DNA from 2 places in the Streptomyces sp. cmx-4-9 genome. Region 1 is predicted to be linked to the other one. Evidence: predicted binding sites of a transcription regulator. Region 1 holds the regulator's gene; the other holds the start of a gene.
The links. The regulator HrcA, encoded in region 1, represses chaperone genes, less so after heat shock. The targets are predictions, from matches to a motif close to TTNGCACTCNGNNNNNCNGAGTGCNAA.

Region 1 (7,219 bases):
CACCAGGTGGTCCACCAGCACCCCCAGGCGGGCGTCCGGCGCGGGCCCGAACTCGGCCACCACGGCCGGGAGGTCGTCGATGCCCTCCAGGTACTCCACCACCACGCCCTCGATCCGCAGGTCGTCGCCCCACACCCGCTCCACCAGCTCGGCGTCGTGCCGGCCCTCCACGTAGATGCGGCCCGCGCGGGCCACCCGCGCCCGCGCTCCCGGGACGGCGATCGACCCGGACGCGGTGCGCGCCGGGGCCGCCGGCGCCCGCGACGGGCGGACCAGGGTGACCGCGGCCCCGTCCAGCAGGAAACCGCAGGGCTCCATCGGGAAGACCCGGCGCTTGCCGAAACGGTCCTCCAGGGTGACCGTGCCGGCCTCGCAGGACACCACCGCCCCGCAGAAGTCCGTACCGGCGACCTCGACCACCAGGTCGGCTTCCGCCGCCACCTCCGGCACGGCCTTCGGGCGCTTCCACTGGGGGGTCAGGTCGGGGGAGTACTCGCGCATCCGGCCGACAGTAGGAGAGCGGTCGCCGTCACGCCTGCGACACGCCGAAACGAGCGGCCAGTGTGGCGCGTTGCCCACGGACGAAGGCCGCATCGACCACCGCTCCGTGACCCGGTACGTACAGCGCGTCCTCCCCGCCCAGCGACAGCAGCCGGTCCAGGGCGGCGGGCCACTGCCCCGGAACGGCGTCCGGGCCCGCCTGGGGCGCACCGGACTCCTCCACCAGGTCCCCGCAGAAGACCACCTCGCGGTCGCCCGGCACGAAGACGGCCAGGTCGTGCCCGGTGTGGCCGGGCCCCACGTTCGCCAGCAGCACCTGCACCCCGCCGAGGTCCAGCGTCCACTCGCCGCTGACCGGATGGCGCGGCAGCACCAGCGCGTCCGCCGCCTCGGCGGCCTCGTCCTCGGCCAGCCCCTGCCGCACCGCGCCCTCCCGCAGTTCGTCGACGTCCCGGGCGAGCACCCCGTCGAGGCCCACCGCACCGAACACCTCGGCGCCGGCGAAGGCGGCCGCCCCCAGCACATGGTCGAAATGTCCGTGTGTGAATGCGATATGGGTCACCCGGCGGCCGGTGAGCCGCTCCGCCTGCTCCCGCAGTTCCACCCCTTCGCGGACACAGGACCCGGGGTCGATCAGGAGCACCGAATCGTCCCCCACCACCAGTCCCGCCGTGCAATCCCACACCGGGAGCCGCCTGCGGCCGGACCGCCCGGACAGCTCTTCCCAGCCCTGCTCTTCCCATCGCACGTCCATGCCGCGACGCTACCGTGGCGGGCCGCCCTTGCCAGGGTCTTGCCACCCGGCCGTACACTGAGCGGGGGTTCTCTGGCACTCGAATGCTCAGAGTGCCAGACAGCAGGCTACGAACTCGGCAACGGACCACAGCTGGAGGTGTGCGCGATGCTCAGTGAACGCAGACTCGAAGTGCTGCGCGCCATCGTCCAGGACTACGTCGGGACGGAGGAGCCGGTCGGCTCCAAGGCGCTCACCGAGCGGCACCGGCTCGGCGTCTCACCCGCCACCGTGCGCAACGACATGGCCGTGCTGGAGGAGGAGGGCTACATCGCCCAGCCCCACACCAGCGCCGGCCGCATCCCCACCGACAAGGGCTACCGCCTCTTCGTCGACCGGCTGGCGGGGGTCAAGCCCCTGTCGTCGCCCGAGCGCCGGGCCATCCAGAACTTCCTGGACGGCGCCGTCGACCTCGACGACGTGGTCGGCCGTACGGTGCGGCTGCTGGCGCAGCTCACCCGCCAGGTCGCCGTCGTCCAGTACCCGAGCCTGACCCGTTCGACCGTCCGGCACGTGGAGCTGCTCGCGCTCGCTCCCGCCCGCCTGATGCTCGTACTGATCACGGACACGGGACGCGTCGAGCAGCGGCTGATCGACTGCCCGAGCCCCTTCGGCGAGGCCTCCCTCGCCGACCTGCGGGCCCGGCTCAACAGCAGGGTGGTCGGCCGCCGCTTCACCGACGTCCCCCCGCTCGTCCAGGACCTGCCCGAGTCCTTCGAGGCCGAGGACCGCGGCACGGTCTCCACCGTGCTCGCCACGCTCCTCGAAACCCTGGTCGAGGAAGCCGAGGAACGGCTGATGATCGGCGGAACCGCCAATCTCACCCGCTTCGGACACGATTTTCCCCTGACGATCAGGCCGGTGCTCGAAGCGCTGGAGGAGCAGGTCGTGCTCCTCAAGCTGCTGGGCGAGGCCAACGAGTCGGGAATGGCCGTACGGATCGGGCATGAGAACGCCTACGAGGGGCTGAACTCCACGTCGGTCGTCTCGGTCGGTTACGGTTCGGGCGGCGAAGCAGTCGCCAAACTCGGCGTGGTCGGACCGACCCGCATGGACTACCCCGGAACGATGGGAGCGGTACGCGCAGTGGCACGTTACGTCGGACAGATCCTGGCGGAGTCGTAAGTGGCCACGGACTACTACGCCGTTCTCGGCGTGCGCCGCGACGCATCGCAGGACGAGATCAAGAAGGCCTTCCGTCGCCTCGCCCGCGAACTCCACCCGGACGTCAATCCGGACCCGAAGACGCAGGAGCGCTTCAAGGAGATCAACGCGGCCTACGAGGTGCTCTCGGACCCGCAGAAGAAGCAGGTCTACGACCTCGGCGGGGACCCGCTGTCCTCCTCGGGCGGCGGTGGCGGGGCCGGCGGCTTCGGAGCGGGCGGCTTCGGCAACTTCTCCGACATCATGGACGCCTTCTTCGGCCAGAGCCAGCAGCGCGGCCCGCGCTCGCGGACCCGCCGCGGCCAGGACGCCATGATCCGCCTCGACCTGGAGCTGGACGAGGCGGCCTTCGGGACCACCAAGGACATCCAGGTCGACACGGCCGTGATCTGCACCACCTGCTCCGGCGAGGGGGCCGCGCCCGGTACCTCCGCGCAGACATGTGACATGTGCCGCGGTCGCGGTGAGGTGTCGCAGGTCACCCGGTCCTTCCTGGGCCAGGTCATGACCTCGCGCCCCTGCCCGCAGTGCCAGGGCTTCGGCACCGTGGTCCCGACCCCGTGCCCCGAGTGCGCGGGCGACGGACGGGTCCGCTCCCGCCGCAGCCTCACGGTCAAGATCCCGGCCGGTGTCGAGAACGGCACCCGCATCCAGCTCGCGGGCGAAGGCGAGGTCGGCCCCGGCGGCGGCCCCGCCGGCGACCTGTACGTGGAGATCCACGAACTGCCGCACCCGACCTTCCAGCGGCGCGGGGACGACCTGCACTGCACGGTCACGATCCCGATGACGGCCGCCTCGCTGGGCACCAAGTGCCCGCTGGAGACGCTGGACGGGCTGGAGGAGATCGACATCCGGCCCGGCACCCAGTCCGGCCAGGCGATCCCGCTGCACGGACGCGGCGTCACCCACCTGCGCGGCGGGGGACGCGGCGACCTCATCGTGCACGTCGAGGTCACCACCCCGAGCAAGCTGGACGCACAGCAGGAGGAACTGCTGCGCCAGCTGGCGAAGCTGCGCGGCGAGGAGCGGCCCACGGGCCAGTTCGCGCCCGGGCAGCAGGGTCTGTTCAGCCGCCTGAAGGACGCCTTCAACGGCCGCTGACCGGCCCGCCCCCTGACGTACGAGCCCGGCCCCGGGATGCTCCGGGGCCGGGCTCGGCGCATGGGCCCCGGAGCCGGTGCGGCCGGTCCCGGGGCGGCGGGGAAGCGGACTATGCCAGGCGAATGCCGTGATTCGGCGCGATGAGCGGGACATGGCACGATGCAGACCATGTCCACCGCACTGAACGGTCTCTCCCCGTACCCGATCGTGCAGGCTCCCATGGCGGGCGGCGCCTCGTGCCCGCCGCTCGCCGCCGCCGTGTGCGAGGCGGGCGGGCTGGGCTTCCTGGCCGGCGGCTACAAGACCGCGGACGGCATGTACCAGGAGATCACGCACCTGCGCGCGCTCACCCGGCGCCCCTTCGGCGTCAACCTCTTCATGCCGCAGACGGGATACGTGGACCCGGCCGCCGTGGAGGCGTACCGGGGGCAGCTGGCGGGCGAGGCGAGCTGGTACGCCGTCTCCCTGGCCGAAGAGGACACCACGGGCACCGGTGACGACGGCTACGAGGCCAAACTCGCCATCCTTCTCGAAGACCCGGTCCCGGTCGTCTCCTTCACCTTCGGCTGCCCCGCGCCCGAGGTCCTGGCCGCCCTGCGCAAGGCCGGTACGTACACCGTCGTCACCGTGACCTCCGTCGAGGAGGCCCAAGCCGCCCAGGCCGCGGGCGCCGACTGCCTCTGCGTCCAGGGCGTGGAGGCGGGCGGCCACCAAGGCACCCACCGCGACGACCCGCAGGCCGACGGCACGGCAGCGGTGGGACTGCTCGCCCTGGTGGCCCAGGTCCGCGAGGCGGCCGCCCTGCCGATCGTGGCCGCGGGCGGACTGGTGCGGGGCTCGCAGATCGCAGCGCTGCTCGCGGCGGGCGCGGAGGCGGCGCAGCTCGGCACGGCCTTCCTGCCCTGCCCGGAGTCCGGGGCCCACCCGCTGCACAAGAAGGCGCTGACGGACCCGCTGTTCGTGCGGACGGAACTGACCCGGGCCTTCTCCGGGCGGCCGGCGCGCGGCCTGGTGAACCGCTTCATGCGGGAGCACGGGCCGTACGCCCCGGCGGCCTACCCGCAGATCCACCACATGACCTCCGGGCTGCGCAAGGCGGCCGCCGCGGCCGGGGACCCGCAGGGCATGGCCCTGTGGGCGGGCCAGGGGCACCGGCTGGTGCGGGCGCTGCCGGCGGGGGAGCTCGTCGAAGTCCTGGCCGCCGAACTGGCGCAGGCGCAGAGTGCGTTGCAGATGGTGCAGATGAGGAGTACGTCATGACCGCCCCCGTGTTCGTGGTCGAAGAGGTCCCCACCGGACCCGAATGCGTCCTGGAGGGCCCCGAGGGCCGGCACGCGGTGTCCGTGAAGCGGCTGAAACCGGGCGAGGCACTGGTCCTGACCGACGGACGGGGCGGCTGGGCCGACGCGGTCGTGAAGGCGGCCGAGGGCAAGGACCGGCTGACGGTGACGGTGTCCGCGACCGGGCGGGAGGCCGAGCCGCCGGTACGGATCACCGTGCTCCAGGCCCTGCCCAAGGGGGACCGGGGCGAGGTGGCCGTCGAGACCATGACCGAGACGGGCGTGGACGCGATCGTGCCCTGGCAGGCCTCGCGGTGCATCACGCAGTGGCGCGGCGAGCGCGGGGCGAAGTCCCTCGCCAAGTGGCGGGCCACCGCCCGGGAGGCGGGCAAGCAGTCCCGCCGCGTCCGCTTCCCCGAGGTGGCGGAGCCCGTCACCACCAAGCAGGCGGCGGCGCTGCTGGCCGGAGCCGACCTGGCGGTCGTCCTCCACGAGGACCGCGAGGCCCCCTCGGGCGCGCTGGCCACCGCAGAGCTCCCGGCCACCGGCTCCATCGTGCTGGTGGTCGGCCCCGAGGGCGGGGTCTCCCCGGACGAGCTGGCCGCCTTCGCGGCCGCCGGAGCCCGCCCCTGCCGGCTCGGCCCGTCCGTCCTGCGCACCTCCACGGCGGGTACCGCGGCCGTGGCGGTCCTGCTGGCCCGCACCGGACGCTGGTCCTAGACCGCCCCTCCCGGCCGGGCCGGGGAGCCCGCATGATCGGACCCGGGGATACGATGCCCGGACCGATCACCGACACGGAGGCGAAGCCATGGCCGGGGAACCGCAGGCCGACTGCCTGTTCTGCAAGATCGTCGCGGGGGAGGTCCCGGCGGCCGTGGTCCGCGAGTCCGCCACGACCGTGGCCTTCCGCGACATCAACCCGCAGGCACCCACACACGTGCTCGTGATCCCCAAGGTGCACCACCCCGACGCCGCCTCGCTGGCCGCCGCCGAACCGGGCATCGCCGCCGACGTGCTGCGCGAGGCCGGCCAGGTCGCCCTCGACGAGGGGATCACCGAGCACGGGTACCGGATCGTCTTCAACATCGGGGCCGGCGCCGGCCAGACCGTCTTCCACGCCCACGCGCACGTCCTCGGCGGCCGCGGCCTCCAGTGGCCCCCGGGATAGCACGTGTCCGTACGCGAGTTCGTGGTGCTGGGCACCGCCAGCCAGGTGCCCACCCGCCACCGCAACCACAACGGCTACCTGCTGCGCTGGGACGGCGAGGGCATCCTCTTCGACCCCGGCGAGGGCACCCAGCGGCAGATGCTGCGCGCCGGGGTGGCCGCCCACGACATCAACCGGATCTGCATCACGCACTTCCACGGTGACCACAGCCTCGGCCTCGCCGGGGTGATCCAGCGGATCAACCTCGACCGGGTCCCGCACCCCGTCACCGCGCACTACCCGGCGTCCGGGCAGAAGTTCTTCGACCGGCTGCGCCACGCCACCGCCTACCGGGAGACCGTCGCCCTGCGCGAGGAGCCGGTGGCCGGGGACGGGCCCCTCGTGCAGGGGGACCCGTACACCCTGGAGGCCCGGCTGCTCTCGCACCCGGTGGAGTCCTTCGGCTACCGGCTCACCGAGCCCGACGGGCGCAGGATGCTGCCCGAACTGCTCGCGCAGCACGGCATCAAGGGGCCGGACGTCGCCGCGCTCCTGCGCGAGGGCGTCCTGCGCGGGGTCACCCTCGACGAGGTCAGCGAAGTCCGGCGCGGCCAGCGGTTCGCCTTCGTCATGGACACCCGGCTCTGCCCCGGCGTGGACGCGCTCGCCGAGGGCTGCGACCTGCTGGTGATCGAGTCCACGTTCCTGGACGAGGACGAACAACTGGCCCGCGACCACGGACACCTGACCGCCGGCCAGGCGGGCCGGGTCGCGCGGGACGCGGGCGTACGGCACCTGGTGCTGACGCACTTCTCCCAGCGGTACCCGGACCCCGCGCAGTTCGCGCGCCAGGCGCGCGCGGCGGGCTTCGAGGGCGGGCTCACCGTGGCCGAGGACCTCGCCCGGATCCCCCTGCCCAAGCGCCGCTAGCGGGCGTCCCCGCGGACCCGTCCGCGGATCCGGCGGGCCGCCGGGGTGCGGACGGGCACGGATGGTCCTGAGGGTGCGTGGGGTGTCGCCGGAGCGGGCGGGGCCCGGGTCCATCAGGCGGGCGGAGTTGACGGAAGAGCCTTCCCGAAGTGATCTGCGACACACTAGGTTTTGGACAAGTCCGGGTCGGGCAAGGCTGCCAGCTTTGCCTGGAAAACCCTGATGCAGAAACGAACCTTCAAGGCATCGGCCGCACGCGCAAAGAATCCGGGGAGTACACCGTGACCAGTCGGGACAGCCTCA
Region 2 (7,219 bases), on a different contig from region 1:
TCGCGGGCGCCCAGAGCCCCCACCACCGTCTCCGCCGGACCCCGCGCATCCGCCTCGCGCCGGCGTTCCGCGCTGTCGCTGATGCGCAGGAGGAGCGCGATCATGATCCAGTTGGCCAGCAGGGACGAGCCGCCCTTCGCCAGGAACGGCAGGGCCTTGCCGGTCAGGGGGATCAGGCCCGTCACGCCGCCCGCGACCACGAAGACCTGGAGGGCCAGCGCCGCGGCCAGGCCCACCGCCAGGAGCTTGCCGAAGGGGTCGCGGGCCCCGAGGGCCATCCGCAGCCCCCGCTGGACGAGGAGGGCGTACAGCAGGAGTACGGCCATCACCCCGGCCAGGCCGAGTTCCTCGCCCACCGTCGTCAGGATGAAGTCGCTGCGCCCGGCGAAGGCGATCAGTTCCGGGTGGCCCAGGCCCAGCCCGGTGCCGGACACGCCGCCGGTGCCGAAGCTGAAGAGCGCCTGCGCCGACTGGTCCGAGGTCACCCCCGGGGGCCGGTGCTCCCAGTAGTACGAGAGGGGGTTGAGCCAGGCGGCGACGCGTGCCTTGACGTGCGGCTCCGTCGATCCGACGACGAACGCGCCCAGGGAGGCCATCACCAGGCCGCACACGATCCAGCCGGTGCGCTCCGTGGCGACGTAGAGCATGACCACGAAGACGCCGAAGAAGATCAGCGAGGTGCCGAGGTCGCGTTCGAAGACCAGGACCAGCATGGACACGATCCACACCGTGACGATCGGCCCGAGCTGGCGCATCGGCGGCAGGCGTATGCCGAGGAACCTGCGGCCCGTCAGGGCGAGCGAGTCCCGGTGGACGACCAGGTATCCGGCGAAGAAGACCGCGATCATGATCTTCACGAACTCGCCGGGCTGGAGTGAGAAGCCGAAGAGCTTGATCCAGCGCTTCGCGCCGTACGTGTCCGCGCCGAAGAAGGCCGGTGCGATCAGCAGCACCAGCGCGACCGCCATGGTGAGGTAGATGAACCGCTGGAGCAGCCGGTGATCGCGCAGCAGCGCCAGCACCAGCAGGCAGGCGGCGACCCCGACCACCGTCCACACCAGCTGGCCGGGGGCGTTGGCGTCCGAGTGGTAGCGCTCGATGTAGCCCTGGTCGAGGCGGTGCAGCAGCACCAGCCCGAGTCCGGTGAGCAGCATGGCCAGCGGCAGGACCAGCGGGTCCGCGTAGGCCGCGAACCGGCGTACGCCCAGGTGCCCCACCAGGGACAGCAGGCTCAGGCTGAGGGTGAAGCCGGTGAGGTTGGCGGGCAGCTCCCCGTTCCTCGCCAGGCCGGCGCACACGTGCCCGAACACGGCGATGGCGACGACGAAGAGGAGCAGCAGCGCTTCGGTCCGGCGGCGGGTTCCGGCCGGTGTGAGGGGCCTCAGTCCGCGCACGGGATGCCGGCCGCGGGGGAGGGGGTGGCGGGGCGAGGTGACGCCGGTGGGGCCGGTGTCGGGGGTGACGCCTCGGGCGGGGCCGCTGCCGGTGCGCCCGCGGTGTGCGGGGCGCTCGGGCTCGCAGTCGGCTCGGGTCCGATCTGCTCGGCAATGAGGCGTTTTATCTTCATATCATCTACGACGATGGCGCCCTCCCCATGGTTCCTGCCGGTCCGCCGGGGCCCCGCCGGCGACACCCCCGGGGGCGAGAATTGGCACTCCGCTTGACCGAGTGCTAATCGCCGGAATAGTGTCGCACCTGGCACTCACCCCGGGTGAGTGCCAACACAGCGACAGGCAGGTCCGGCACCCGCGACGACGGATCGACCTGGTCGCCACCTCAGACAGTTAACCCCGGATCTCCGAAGGGGGAGGTCGGATCGTGACGACCGCCAGCTCCAAGGTTGCCATCAAGCCGCTCGAGGACCGCATTGTGGTCCAGCCGCTCGACGCCGAGCAGACCACGGCCTCTGGCCTGGTCATCCCGGACACCGCGAAGGAGAAGCCCCAGGAGGGCGTCGTCCTTGCGGTGGGCCCGGGTCGCTTCGAGGACGGCCAGCGTCTCCCGCTGGACGTCAGCGTCGGTGACATCGTGCTGTACAGCAAGTACGGCGGCACCGAAGTGAAGTACAGCGGCGAGGAGTACCTCGTCCTCTCGGCTCGCGACGTGCTCGCGATCGTCGAGAAGTAATTCGCTTCAAGTTTTGATTTGAGCTGCGCCCCTGGTCACCCTGCTGATGCCGGGCGGCGAGGGGCGTAGTTCGTTCCAGGCGGTGGCGGTCGCGGTGAGCGGCCGATCGCAACGAGAGGACTGAACCGCTCCCATGCCGAAGATTCTGAAGTTCGACGAAGACGCCCGTCGCGCCCTTGAGCGCGGCGTCAACAAGCTTGCCGACACGGTCAAGGTGACGATCGGCCCCCGCGGCCGCAACGTCGTCATCGACAAGAAGTTCGGCGCTCCCACCATCACGAACGACGGTGTCACCATCGCTCGCGAGGTCGAGCTGGACGACCCGTACGAGAACCTGGGCGCGCAGCTCGTGAAGGAGGTGGCGACCAAGACCAACGACATCGCGGGCGACGGCACCACCACCGCCACCGTGCTGGCCCAGGCGCTGGTCCGCGAGGGTCTGCGCAACGTCGCCGCGGGTGCCTCCCCGGCCGCCCTGAAGAAGGGCATCGACGCCGCGGTCAAGGCCGTGTCCGAGGAGCTCCTCGCGACCGCCCGCCCGATCGACGACAAGTCCGACATCGCCGCCGTGGCCGCGCTCTCCGCGCAGGACCAGCAGGTCGGCGAGCTCATCGCCGAGGCGATGGACAAGGTCGGCAAGGACGGTGTCATCACCGTCGAGGAGTCCAACACCTTCGGCCTGGAGCTGGAGTTCACCGAGGGCATGGCCTTCGACAAGGGCTACCTCTCGCCGTACATGGTCTCCGACCAGGAGCGTATGGAGGCCGTCCTCGACGACCCGTACATCCTGATCAACCAGGGCAAGATCTCCTCGATCCAGGACCTCCTGCCGCTGCTGGAGAAGGTCATCCAGGCCGGCGCCTCCAAGCCCCTGCTGATCATCGCCGAGGACGTCGAGGGCGAGGCGCTCTCCACCCTCGTCGTCAACAAGATCCGCGGCACCTTCAACGCGGTCGCCGTCAAGGCCCCCGGCTTCGGTGACCGCCGCAAGGCGATGCTCCAGGACATGGCCACCCTCACCGGTGCCACCGTCATCGCCGAGGAGGTCGGCCTCAAGCTCGACCAGGCCGGCCTGGACGTACTGGGCACCGCGCGCCGCGTGACCATCTCCAAGGACGACACCACCATCGTCGACGGTGGCGGCAGCTCCGAAGAGGTCGTCGGCCGCGTCAACCAGATCAAGGCCGAGATCGAGTCCACCGACTCGGACTGGGACCGCGAGAAGCTGCAGGAGCGCCTGGCGAAGCTCGCCGGCGGCGTCTGCGTCATCAAGGTCGGCGCCGCCACCGAGGTGGAGCTCAAGGAGAAGAAGCACCGCCTTGAGGACGCCATCTCGGCGACCCGCGCCGCGGTCGAGGAGGGCATCGTCTCCGGCGGTGGCTCCGCGCTCGTCCACGCCGTCAAGGTCCTGGAGGGCAACCTCGGCCTGGCCGGCGACGAGGCCACCGGTGTCGCGGTCGTGCGCCGCGCCGCCGTCGAGCCGCTGCGCTGGATCGCGGAGAACGCCGGCCTCGAGGGCTACGTCATCACCGCGAAGGTCGCCGAGCTCGACAAGGGCCAGGGCTTCAACGCCGCCACCGGCGAGTACGGCGACCTGGTCAAGGCCGGCGTCATCGACCCGGTGAAGGTCACCCGTTCCGCGCTGGAGAACGCCGCCTCCATCGCCTCCCTGCTGCTCACGACCGAGACCCTGGTCGTCGAGAAGCCGGCGGAGGAAGAGGGCGACGCCGGTCACGGCCACGGTCACGGCCACAGCCACTGACGTCCCACACCTGACGTCCCGCGCCTGACGTTTCACGCCTGATGTCCGGCGTCCGGCGTCCGGCGTAGGGGAAGGCCCCGGTCACCGCTGCTCAGCGGGGGTGACCGGGGCCTTCCCCGTCTGCGGCCGGCATCAGCCGGGCAGCGGGTCCGTCAGGCCCATCTGCCGCATCAGGCCGGGGGCGTCGTAGTACCACCAGCCCTCCGCGATCAGGCCGTTTTCGCAGCGGAAGGTCGTACAGCCGGACATGGTGAATTCGCCGCCCCCGGACGGCACCCCCAGGAACGCGCCCTTCTGGGTGCCCTTCCAGTCCCAGAGCGTGGTGACGCAGTCCCCTTCGGCGATCTGGCGGGTCCGGTCGAAGGTGAAGTCGAACGCGTCGCGCCACATCGCGATCGTGCGCTGCTGCCCGTCGCGGTCGTGGCCCCGCCCCTCGGCGTCCATGATGTCGTGGCCCGTGTAGTCGGCCGCGAAGCACTCCGCCATCACCGTGAAGTCGCCGCTCATCAGGATCTCGTCGAAGACCCGGTCCACGGTGCGCTTGTTCATGTGCTCGTCGCGGACCACGTCGAGGTTCATGAACCGGGGCATGCCCTCGCAGAGGGACACCATCTCCTGGAACATCCGGTCCGTCTCGGGGAGCTGAGAGTTCTTCATGGCCTCCTCGTACGAGGGGAATTCGACGAAGTCGACGTAGTGGTTCCGGGCTTCCCGGTCCCTGCCGATCATGGTGTGGCCGACCGTGCGCCGGCCGCTGGACTGCTCCGTGTAGCGGTCGATGAGCGCGTTCATCTCGTCGAACCGCAGGGTTTCGTAGTCGATCACCTGGACGAATGTCATGGCGTCGCCTCCCGGTGGATGGGACATGTCCATTTTAGGGAGGTATCATCCGGTCGGGCGTCTTACCGGTGAGTCACTGGGGCCCGTACTTGCGGCCCGTCCGGGAGGACACCCCGCCCAGCAGACCGCGCGGCGTCAGCTTCACCACGCCCATCAGCGCCTTGTACCGCGGGTCCGGGATCGACACCGTCTTGCCGCGTGCCAGGTCCGCCAGCGCCGAGGCCACCAGTTTGTCGGCGTCCAGCCAGAGCCAGCCCGGGATGTTGTCGGTGCCCATGCCCGCGCGCTCGTGGAACTCCGTCCGCACGAAGCCCGGGCACAGCGCCATCAGCCGTACGCCGGAACCCGCCAGGTCCTTGGCCGCCCCCTGGGTGAACTGCACGACCCAGGCCTTGCTCGCCCCGTACGTGCCGCGCGGCACGAAGGCGGCCACCGAGGCCACGTTGATCACTCCGCCGCGGCCGCGCTCACGCATCGAGGAGGTGGCCGCCGAGGTCAGCCGCAGCACCGCCTCGACGTGCACCTTCAGCATGGTGAGCTCGTCGGCCATCGGGACTTCGAGGTAGCGCCCCTTGTTGCCGAAACCGGCGTTGTTGACCAGCAGGTCCACCGGGTGCGTGCGGTCCCCGAGGCGTTTCTCCACCGCGGTGATCCCCTCCTCGGTGGAGAGGTCCGCGGCCAGTACCTCGGCCTCGATGCCGTGCCGGTCGTGCAGCTCGGTGGCCTGTTCGCCGAGGCGCTTCGTATCGCGCGCCACCAGCACCACATTGTGCCCCTGGGCGGCGAGCCGCCGGGCGAAAGCGGCGCCGATGCCCGCCGTGGATCCCGTAATCAACGCAGTCGTCATAGGCGCAACCTAGCTTCCCCGGCCGCCGGCGCTACTGCGCCCCGGACTTCACACCGTACTTCTCCAGGTACTGGCGCACGGTCTGGTGGGCCTTCGGCTCCATCGCCGCACCCGCTGCGAGCGTCTGCGGGAGCAGGGAGCGCTCGGTGGTGAAGGCCCGGAACCAGAGCTGCACCGTCACCTCGTGGTCCGGCCGGTGGACGATCTCGATGGGATCGCCGGGCGAGACCGAGCCCGGCCGGATCACCCGGAGGTACGCGCCCGGCCGGGCCCCGGCCGTGAACCGCCGTACCCAGCCGGGCTCGCCGAGGGCCTTCTGGAAGGTCTGGCAGGGGATGCGGGCGGAGGCCACCTCCAGGACCAGGTCGGCCCCGACCTGCCAGCGGTCGCCGAGGCGCGCCGTGTTCAGGTCGATGCCGGAGGTCGTGAAGTTCTCGCCGAAGAGGCCGGCGGGCAGCTCACGGCCCAGCTCGGCCTCCCACCGGTCGAGGTCCTCGCGGGCGTACGCGTACACCGCCTGGTGGTCGCCGCCGTGGTGGCGGCGGTCGCACACGGCGTCGCCCTCCAGGCCACTGCCCAGGCCGCTGTCCTGGGGGCCGGGGGCGAGGACGCGGACCGGGCCGGCGACGGGCCGCTTGCCGATGCCGGTGCGCGCACTGTCGGGATCGGCCTGGTCGACGGGTCTGGCGCGGCCGGTGTTCACGGAGATCAGGTGCATGGGGCCCGAGGTCATGGGGACACGCTAGCCGAGCCCTCCCAAAGGGTCACGCGGTTATGGAGGCGGCAGTCAAAGCAGGCCTTATGCTCAACGGGTGATCGAGGCACGTCATCTCCGGGTTCTGCGCGCTGTCGCCGGGACCGGTTCCTTCTCCGCCGCGGCCCGTGAGCTCGGCTGCACCCAGCCCGCCGTCTCGCAGCAGATGAAGGCGCTGGAGCAGTCGGCGGGCACCCCGCTGCTGATCCGCACCGGCCGCGAGATGCGGCTGACCCAGGCGGGTGAGGCGCTGGTCCGCCACGCCGCCGGAATCCTGGCCGGGCTGACCGCCGCCGAGGAGGAGGTCGCGGCCATCGCCGGGCTCCGCGCGGGCCGGGTCCGGCTGGTCTCCTTCCCCAGCGGCAGCTCCACGCTCGTGCCGACCGCGCTCGCGGCAATGCGCGCCGAGCACCCGGGGACCCGGATCTCGCTGGTCGAGGCCGAGCCGCCGCGCTCGGTGGAGATGCTGCGCGAGGGCGACTGCGACCTGGCGCTGGCCTTCCGCTACGGCGGCGCCTCCGGGTCCGCCGCCGAGTGGGAGGACCTGGTGGTGCGGCCGCTGCTGACCGACCGCCTCGTCGGGCTGGTCCCCGAGGGCCATCCGCTGGCCGGGGCCGAACGGGTGGAGATGGCGGAGCTGGCGCAGGAGCCCTGGATCGCGGGCTGCCCGCGCTGCCGCCGCCATCTGGTCGAGGTGTGCGAGGAGGCGGGGTTCACCCCGCGCATCGACTTCGCCACCGACGACTACCCCGCAGTGGTGGGGCTGGTCGGCGCGGGGCTGGGCGTCGCGGTGCTGCCGGAGCTCGCGGTGGAGTCCGTACGCGCCAAGGGCGTGAGCACCCTCGTGGTGGAGCCGGCCGTCGAGCGGGAGGTGGTGGCGCTGACCCTG

Region 2: a site for HrcA is predicted at 1,649-1,675, ahead of groES (co-chaperone GroES). Genes of this name have one in related genera too.

The regions. Positions count from the first base shown of each region.
Region 1 is NZ_JAEBEE010000007.1:133,758-140,976, reverse strand. It holds gene ACLJTM_RS22310 (DUF3097 domain-containing protein) at 1-501, opposite strand, end outside; gene ACLJTM_RS22305 (MBL fold metallo-hydrolase) at 530-1,255, opposite strand; gene hrcA (heat-inducible transcriptional repressor HrcA) at 1,403-2,419, shown strand; gene dnaJ (molecular chaperone DnaJ) at 2,420-3,559, shown strand; gene ACLJTM_RS22290 (nitronate monooxygenase) at 3,728-4,819, shown strand; gene ACLJTM_RS22285 (16S rRNA (uracil(1498)-N(3))-methyltransferase) at 4,816-5,559, shown strand; gene ACLJTM_RS22280 (histidine triad nucleotide-binding protein) at 5,648-6,007, shown strand; gene ACLJTM_RS22275 (ribonuclease Z) at 6,011-6,916, shown strand; gene ACLJTM_RS22270 (carbohydrate kinase family protein) at 7,198-7,219, shown strand, end outside.
Region 2 is NZ_JAEBEE010000001.1:81,075-88,293, reverse strand. It holds gene ACLJTM_RS00365 (FtsW/RodA/SpoVE family cell cycle protein) at 1-1,394, opposite strand, end outside; gene groES (co-chaperone GroES) at 1,819-2,127, shown strand; gene groL (chaperonin GroEL) at 2,261-3,889, shown strand; gene ACLJTM_RS00350 (ester cyclase) at 4,022-4,729, opposite strand; gene ACLJTM_RS00345 (SDR family NAD(P)-dependent oxidoreductase) at 4,803-5,576, opposite strand; gene ACLJTM_RS00340 (MOSC domain-containing protein) at 5,608-6,294, opposite strand; gene ACLJTM_RS00335 (LysR family transcriptional regulator) at 6,389-7,219, shown strand, end outside.